2 regions of the Alteriqipengyuania triglochinis genome follow, and region 1 is predicted to be linked to the other one. Evidence: predicted binding sites of a transcription regulator. Region 1 holds the regulator's gene; the other holds the start of a gene.
What was found. The regulator LexA, encoded in region 1, represses DNA repair genes until DNA is damaged. The targets are predictions, from matches to a motif close to GTTCCNCNCTTGTTCT.
Positions count from the first base shown of each region.

Region 2: ACYQ0L_RS10815 (ATP-dependent helicase) is a predicted target of LexA. The motif match lies at 2,621-2,636, and genes of this name have one in related genera.

Region 1 covers NZ_BAAHNC010000001.1:189,205-193,676, reverse strand. Annotated here, with positions in the region: gene trpC (indole-3-glycerol phosphate synthase TrpC) at 1-205, shown strand, start outside; gene moaC (cyclic pyranopterin monophosphate synthase MoaC) at 366-848, shown strand; gene ACYQ0L_RS00985 (molybdopterin molybdotransferase MoeA) at 845-2,032, shown strand; gene lexA (transcriptional repressor LexA) at 2,109-2,795, shown strand; gene ACYQ0L_RS00975 (ComEC/Rec2 family competence protein) at 2,789-4,472, opposite strand, start outside.
Region 2 covers NZ_BAAHNC010000003.1:131,824-136,295, forward strand. Annotated here, with positions in the region: gene ACYQ0L_RS10810 (sensor domain-containing diguanylate cyclase) at 1-225, shown strand, start outside; gene ACYQ0L_RS10815 (ATP-dependent helicase) at 302-2,611, opposite strand; gene ACYQ0L_RS10820 (hypothetical protein) at 2,743-3,240, shown strand; gene ACYQ0L_RS10825 (hypothetical protein) at 3,726-4,157, shown strand; gene rsmD (16S rRNA (guanine(966)-N(2))-methyltransferase RsmD) at 4,159-4,472, opposite strand, start outside.

The sequences.
Region 1 (4,472 bases):
CAGCTTCGAAACGGACATCGCCACCACCGAGGCGCTGATCCCGCTCGCGCCCGAAGGCGCGTTCCTCATCTCCGAAAGCGGCATCGCCACCGCCGCCGACTGCGCCCGGCTCGAAGCGGCGGGCGCCAAGGGCTTCCTCGTCGGCGAGAGCCTGATGCGACAGGCCGATGTGGAAGCCGCAACGCGCGACCTGCTGATACGCTGAGGCTGTCCTACAGCCGACGCCCGTGGCATGTTCGGCGGATGACTGCATTTCAGCCCACATCCCGCCCGTACCGCCTGCCTTCAGGCGCAATCCGCAGGGGCAGGTTTTTCTCCCCTGGACACTGTGTCAGGTGTGTCAGGGGCCACGCGGGAGCGATGATGTGAGCGCCCTCACCCATCTCGACGAAAACGGTGCCGCGCGCATGGTCGATGTCGGCGGCAAGCGCGAAACCGCGCGGACGGCAGTGGCCGAGGGGCGGATCGCGATGAACGCAACCGCGCTCACTGCCATTCGCGATGGCAACGTGCCCAAGGGCGATGTTCTCGCCGCCGCGCGCATCGCCGGGATCATGGCCGCCAAGAAGACCGGCGAGCTCATCCCGCTGTGCCATCCCCTCTCGCTCGATAGCGTGAGCGTGGAGTGCACGGTTGAAGAGTACGCCGTGCGAGTCACCGCGACCGCCTCGCTCACCGGGAAGACCGGCGTGGAGATGGAGGCGATGGTTGCCTGCAATATCGCGCTGCTGACGATCTACGACATGGCCAAGGCGCTCGACAAGAGCATGGTGATCGAACAGGTCCGGCTGCTGGCCAAGACCGGCGGCAAATCGGGAGACTGGCACGCGGACGGGGTACCGGCATGAGTGCGCCGCTGGAACTGGAGGACGCCCAGGCTCGGCTGCTCGCGCTGCTCGAACCGCGTGCCTCGAAGAGCCTTGCGGTGGAAGACGCCGCCGGACGCTTCCTTGCCGAGCCGGTCATCGCGCGCCGCGGCCAGCCCGCCGCGGACCTCTCGGCGATGGACGGCTACGCGACGGCGGGCGACGGCCCGTGGGATATTGTCGGAGAATCGCGCGCGGGCGCCCCCTTTCCGAAGGTCGCGAGCAACGGCATGGCGGTGCGCATCTCGACCGGTGCACGGATGCCGCTCAATACCGACGCCGTGCTCATCCAGGAAAATGCGCGGCTCGAGGATGATCGCCTCTTCGCGACCGAGCCGCCAACGCCAATTTACATCCGCCGTGCGGGCTTCGATTTCGCGGCGAGCAATACGCTGCTGGAGCGCGGCACGCGCATCGGCTCCGCGCAGATCGCGCTCGCGCGTGCAGGCGGCGTGGGCGACGTGGTCGCGTACGATGCGCCGCGCGTGGCGGTCATCGAGTGTGGCGACGAGCTATGCGCCGATCCGGCCAGCTGCACGGCAGATCAGATCCCGTCGACCAACGGCGCCATGCTGGGGGAGATGGCGCACAAGGCCGGGGCCATGGTGCGCCGGCTCGGCCCGGTGTCCGACGATGCGAAAGAGATTACCCGCACCATCCTTGCCGCAAGCGAAGATGCCGCGCTGGTGGTGATCAGTGGCGGTGCATCGGTCGGGCCGCACGATCTCGTCAAGCCGGCGCTCGAAGCGGCGGGCTTTTCGCTCGATTTCTGGCGGGTGGCGATCAAGCCGGGCAAGCCGCTGCTGGTCGCGACGCGCGGGCAGACGGTGGTGCTCGGCCTGCCGGGCAATCCCGTGTCCAGCTTCGTCACCGGCTTCCTGTTCATGGCACCCGCGATCCGCAAGCTTGCCGGGGCCGCCCATTGCCTGCCCCGCCCCATCTCGATGCCGCTGGCAGAAAGCTTGCCGCGCGGAGGCACGAGGCGCGAGTTCATGCGCGCGTCGTGGACCGGCGCGGGCGTGGTTCCGGCCGGGGTGCAGGACAGTTCCGCCCTCCTTCCGCTCGCCCATGCCCAGCTGCTGGTCGACCGGGCTGCGCAGGCACAAGCATCCGCAGCGGGAGCATCGGTTCCATGCTACCTGCTGGAAAGTGGCGGATATGCTTGACTTGGAAAAAAGGGTTGCCTAATTGTTCCGCATTCGTTCGCGTTTGTGCGAACAGGTTACGCGGAGAGTGCACGCGATGTTGACGGCAAAACAGCATGAATTGCTCAGGTTTATTCATGAGCGTCTGGAAGATACCGGCATCTCGCCCTCTTTCGAGGAAATGAAGGATGCGCTCGACCTCAAGAGCAAGTCGGGCGTCCATCGGCTGATTTCCGCTCTGGAAGAACGTGGCTTCATCCGCCGCCTGCCGAACCGGGCACGCGCACTCGAAGTGCTGAAACTGCCCGAGAGCGCGGTCGCCGGCTCGATGCCCAAGGCCGCCAATGATGCGGGGGCGCGCACCACCAACGTACCCGCCAGCCTGCCCGAGGCGGCGAACGATGTCATCGAGATACCGCTCCACGGGCGGATCGCCGCCGGTGCCCCGATCGAGGCGCTGGAGGATCACCAGAGCCTGCCCGTCCCCGCAGCCCTGCTCGGCCCGGGCGAGCACTTCGCGCTGGAAGTGTCCGGCGACTCAATGATCGAGGCCGGCATTTTCGATGGCGACTATGCGCTGATCCGCAAGTCCGACACCGCGCGCGATGGCGACATCGTGGTCGCGCTGGTCGAGAACGAGGAAGCGACGCTCAAGTACCTCTGGCGCGAAGGCGGCCGGGTGCGCCTCGACCCCGCCAACGCGAGCTACGAGCCGCAGGTCTACGACAGCCGCGCAGTCCAGGTTCAGGGCAAGCTGGCGGGGCTGCTGCGCCGCTATCACTGATTGCCGGTGCGGGGCGCGGACCTCGGTTCGCGCTCCACGCCGCCCTGCCCGTGCCACCAGCCATGGGCGCCCTGCCCTTCGGCCACCGTCTCGACCTCGCGTGAAGCAAAGCGAATGGCGAGACCACCCGTCTTATCGAGCATCCGCCGATCGGCCTTGAGCCAGCGTGGCCGGCAGCTGCGCGGCAGCCAGCGGTCCGCCACCACGATGTCGACCCGCGCGCAGGCTGCGGCAAGGTCGCGCTCGGTCACGTATTCCCGACCGCGTGCCAGCAGCAGGTGCGTGACCAGCCCTTCCCGCTCGACGCTCGCGACGCAGAATTCAGGGCTGCACTGGGCACCCGGCCATTGAGCCAGCGGGACGGGCGGGCCGTCCATGGCGCCCAGCTCGGCCAGCGTATCGGTGGCGTAGGAAGACCGGCTCTCCCGCAATGTCAGGAGCTCGCCATCCTCGAGGATGCCGACGTCACGCCCGTCGCGCGAGACCAGCACATCGGGCCGCGGCGTCGCGATGGTGAGGATGGTCGCGACGGCAACCGGCGCGAACCCCCAGAACCGGGCGCGGCCGCTCCACAGCGCGAGCCACAAGCCACCCGCCACGAACGCGAAGAAGGCAAGGCCGCCCATATGCGGCGCCAGCTTGACCGCACCAGGCTGGCTCGCGGTGAAATGCGCAATGCCCAGCAACAGGTCCAGCGACTTGCCCACCAGCCACCAGGCCGGCGCGCCGAGGCCAACGATGTCGGCGACCAGCGCGAGGGCGATGAGCGGCATCGAAACGAAGGTTACCAGCGGAATGCCGATCATGTTGGCGAACGCGCCGTACATCCCGGCCCGGTGGAAATGGAACAGGACAATCGGCATCAGCGCGATCTCGATCACGAAGCCGGTCACCAGCAGCATCGCTCCGCCGCGCACCGGGCGCATCCACCAGGGCTCTTCGCGCGGGGCCAGAAACGCGCGGACGGGCGCGCTGTTGTGCAGCGCCACGATCGCAAGCACGGCGGCAAAGCTCATCTGGAAGCTCGGCCCCGCAACACTTTCCGGCCACAGCAGCAGCACGAGGCCCGCCGCCACCGCCAGCAGCCGGAAGGTCAGCGGCTCGCGCCCCAGGGCGAGCGCGATCAGCACCAGTACCGCCGCCGCGCAGCTGCGCACCGTCGGCACCTCCGCGCCGGTGAGCAGCGTGTATCCTACTCCTGCCAGCGCCCCGATCGCGGCCGCGACCACCGGCAGCCGAACCCGCAGGGCCAGCCACGGCCACAGCGCCAGCAGCTTGAGCGCAAGGATGTAGGACGCCGCGATCACCGCGCTCACATGCAGCCCGCTGATGGAAAGCAGGTGAGTGAGCCCTGCGTCGCGCATCGCATCCTCGTCCGCCTCGGCAATGGCCCCCCGGTCACCGCTGGCGAAAGCGGCGGCGATGGTCCCGGCCGATCCGCCCAGTTGCTGGCGAACATGCGCGGAAAGCCGCCGCTGGATCCCGGCGATCCCGCCCCAGCCCGGAGGGGCCGGTTCGACCAGCTCGATCTCGCCGACGGCGGATCCGGTCGCGGCCAGTCCTTCGAACCAGGCCGTTCGGGCGAAATCATATCCGCCGGGCACCAGCGGCGCGGCAGGCGGCATCAGGCGAGCGGTCAGACGGACGACCGCACCGCGTTGCATGTCCGATTGCGCC
Region 2 (4,472 bases), on a different contig from region 1:
CTGCGTTTCAAGATCGGCCGCGAAGGGGAAGACCTTCGCGTCAGCGCCACCATCGGAGCGGCCATTCTCGCCCCGGAAAATGCCGACCGAAGCGCCCTGCTACGCTGTGCCGACCATGCGCTTTACGAGGCCAAGCGCGCCGAGCGAGGGACGGCCTCGATCTGCCGCGAGGTGATTGGGGGAGAAGGTTCGCAGGGCAAGCGGGGCCTGCGGGCGGTCGGCTAGACGCCTGGCTCAATCCATCTGCGAGCGGGCAGGGCGCGAATGGCCATGCCAGACCACTGCACAGTCCGTTCTACGATCACTCGGCCAACTTTACGAAGCTGTCGATCACCCGCTTGGTGCCGGTGGTCTCGAATTCGATCTCCAGCTTGTTGCCTTCCTGGCTCATCACGGTGCCATAGCCGAACTTGTCGTGGAAGACGCGCGCGCCCAGCGCCACGTCGGTCCGCGGTTTGGCGGCGAAGCTGGCGGCGGAGCGGCGGCTTTCCTGCACGCGGGCCGGTTTTGTCTCGTAGCCGGTGGCGAGCGCACGCTGCCATCCCGGCCCGCGAGCGGTCGACCGGTCGGGCCGGTCGCGTGAGACATGGGCGAAGGGATCGTCCTGCTCGCTCCAGTTGGCACGCCACAACGACGCGCCGCCCGACATCGTCGTCTCGCTGTCGACATGGTCTTCGGGCAGCTCGCCGATAAACCGGCTGGGCAACGAGCTGGTCCACTGGCCGTAGATGCGCCGGTTGGCGGCATGGAGGATCGTGCACGCCTTCTTGGCGCGTGTGATTGCCACGTAGGCGAGGCGGCGTTCTTCCTCGAGGCTGGCGAGCCCCCCTTCGTCGAGCGCGCGCTGGCTCGGGAAGACACCCTCTTCCCACCCGACCAGGAACAGATGATCGAACTCCAGCCCCTTGGCAGCGTGGATCGTCATGATGGTGACTTTGGCGTCTTCGGAGTTCGCCTCGTTGTCCATCACGAGCGCGACATGTTCGAGAAAGTCGCCGAGCGTTTCGTAATCTTCCATCGCGCGGACGAGTTCGGACAGGTTTTCGAGCCGGCCCTTGGCTTCGACCGAACGCTCGTTCTCGAGCATGGCCTGATAGCCGCTTTCCTCCAGTACGGTACGGAGCAGTTCGGCGGGTGCGAGACTGCCCGCCTCTTCGCGCCACTTGAGGAACTGGCGCAGCAGCGTGCCGATCGTTCCGCGCGCACGCGCAGGCAGTTCGTCGCTGTCGGCGAGTTCGAGCGATGCGGCGGCAAGCGGCATGCCGGTGCGCCGCGCGTGCTGGTACATCTTCTCCAGCGTCTTGGCACCAAGGCCACGCTTGGGCTGGTTATAGATCCGCTCGAACGCAAGGTCGTCTGCAGGCTGCGCGATCACGCGAAGGTAGGCTAGGGCATCGCGGATTTCGGCGCGCTCGTAGAAGCGGAAGCCGCCGATGATGCGGTAGTTCATCCCGATCTGAATGAAGCGGTCTTCGAACTCGCGGGTCTGGTACTGCGCCCGCACGAGGATCGCGATCTCGTCGAGGCCCACGCCGCCACGCTCGAGGCTCTCGATCTCCTCGCCGACGCGGCGCGCTTCTTCGGGCCCGTCCCATACACCGATCACGCGGACCTTCTCGCCCGTGTCGGTCTCGGTCCACAATTCCTTGCCGAGTCGCTGGCTGTTCTCGCCGATCAGGCCCGACGCCGCGCCGAGAATGTGCGGGGTGGAGCGATAATTCTGTTCTAGCTTGATGACCTTGGCGCCGGGAAAGTCCTTCTCGAACTTCAGGATGTTCGCCACTTCCGCGCCGCGCCAAGAATAGATCGACTGGTCGTCGTCGCCCACAACGCAGATGTTCTTACGCTCCTGCGCAAGCAGGCGGAGCCACAGGTACTGGACCTGGTTGGTGTCCTGATATTCGTCGACGAGGATGTATTTGAAGCGGCTCTGGTACTGCGCCAGCACATCCGAATGCTGCCGGAAGATGTTGAGCATGTGCAGCAGCAGGTCGCCGAAATCGCACGCGTTCAGCGCCTTCAGCCGATTCTGGTACGTCTTGTAGAGCTGGCTGCCGCGCCCGTTGGCGTAGCTTTCGTTCTCGACCGCATCCAGATCGCCGGGGTTGAGCCCGCGGTTCTTCCACCGGTCGATCAGCCCGGCAAGCTGGCGCGCAGGCCAGCGCTTCTCGTCCAGCTCCGCCTCGGCGATCAGCGTCTTGAGCAGGCGCAGCTGGTCGTCCGGGTCGATGATCGTGAAATTGCTTTGCAGGCCGACCAGTTCGGCATGGCGGCGCAGCATCTTGGCGCCGATCGCGTGGAACGTGCCGAGCCACGGCATGCCTTCGACCGCGTCGCCGATATGGCGGCCCACACGTTCGCGCATCTCGCGCGCGGCCTTGTTGGTGAAGGTGACGCACAGGATCTCGCTTGGCCACGCGAGCCGCATCGCGACGAGATGTGCCAGCCTTGCGGTCAGCGCGCTGGTCTTGCCCGTACCCGCACCCGCCAGCATCAGCACCGGCCCCTCGGTCGTCAGCACCGCCTCGCGCTGGGGTGGGTTCAACTGCGCGGCATAGGCGGGGATATCCGCGTCTCCGGCGGCGGTGGCGAGGGGATTGGCATCATTCATGGCTGTAGCCGAACAGGTAGGGAACGCGGCCTGTGGGAGCAAGGGAAGGCGCATCCCGATCCCCCAATTCGGAACCGCGTCTGCGGCGTCCCGTTGGTTAGGCAAGGACGAGGGAAGAAGGAGTTCTAGATATGAAAAAGCTGATTTTCGCTACCACTGCAGCATGCGGCCTCGCAATCGCCGGTGTGCCGGCGATCGCCCAGACGAGCGAGACCGAAGCTGAATCCTACATGATGACTGACGCTCAGGAAGCCATGTACATGAATTGGGCCGCCGAACAGCGGATGACCTACCAGGAATGGCCGATTGCAGCGCAGGAATACTACTGGACGCTCAACGACAGCCAGAAAAAGGTCTGGTGGGACAGCCTGAACAACGAACAGCGCGTCCGGATCGTCAACATGGCCCCCGAACAGCGCATGGCTGCCTGGAAGTCGATCAATTCGCAGTTGAGCGGTACGGCGACTGCCACCACGACGAGCACGACCTCGACTGGCAACATGAAGATCAACTACCGCAGCAACGCCGTAGTCCAGGCGACCCCGGGTGACGAAGGTCCGCCCCCGGCCGAGCTGCCGATCTGCGAGCCGATGGAGCAGGACAACTGCATTAATCGCGGCGCACGCTGAGAAATCCGATTGGCGTAATCACGGTGGCAGCGTCAGGAGCGATCCTGGCGCTGCCACATGTGCATGGGCAGGTCCTTTGATTGGCCTTGTCGACGCAGGCGCTACCTTCGCAGGGCGTGCTGTTGCGCGGATCGCTCCGGAACGACCATCCGACATGTCAGAACGAGACCGTGCAGCCGATCCGCGATGACGAGGGCGGCTACCGAACGGTTTGGCGGTAAGCAGGGGCTGGCAGAGGGCGGGTGCATAGGTAGCTGGGAGCGATCACGAGCAGCAATCGTGTGATCGACAACTGCTTTGGGCGTCCTTTTTACGGTCCCGACTTCTTTTCGCCGCATTTGCCGAACGCTCGCAGGCGTCATGTTCCCTGACTGCGATGAGGCGGGGAGCCATCCGAGTGCGAACGCGTCTTCCTCCCACTTGCTTCGGGAAACGGACGCATTCCTGCGTCCCTACGCGAGGCGGGTCGCACAAGGAGAAGAAAGATGCGGAAGACGATTTCTATCATTCTGGCAACCGCCGGCATTGCCATCGCGAGCCCTGCAATCGCACAGGAGAGCATGCCGCCGCAGGACGATACTTTCGAAAGCGCGCCGGATGCGGGTACGGTCCCCGGGCTTACCCCGGAACAGCAATCCGCTCTCGAATCCTGGCCGGCAGAAACGCAGGAGTACTATCTGACCCTGTCGCCAGACAGGCAGGCGCTTTTCTGGCAGCTTAGCGATCCGGACAAGGTCGCAATCTCACAGCTGCCCCGCGAACAACAAGACGCCACGTGGGCCGCACTCCAAGAACGGGCCATGGGTGCGCCCGCGCCTGCGGGCCCGGCGAACGAACCGACCGGTCCCGATGCCGGTAACGACCAGCTTGACGATGGCTTCACTGACGAGGCGGCCCCTGCCGAGCCGATGGGCTAGGCTAAGCCTGCGACTGGGCAAGGCGGAGCAGCAACAGCTTCGCCTTGCCGACCTTTCGCTCCGCCTCGATCCGCATAGTGCGGATATCGGCATCTTCTTTCGCCCCGACTTCCAGCGAAACCCAGGTCGCCGGACCGATCCAGCCCAGCCGGGCAAGGCGTTCGATGGCGACGGCTCCTGCGCCCGTATCATAGGGCGGGTCGAACATGATGAGATCGTGCGGCGCCTTTGCAGGGCCGAGCCGGAGCACCGATGCCTGGTTGACCGAACAGCGCGGCTGCGCCTGAAGCGCCGCGATGTTGGCCCGGATCGCAT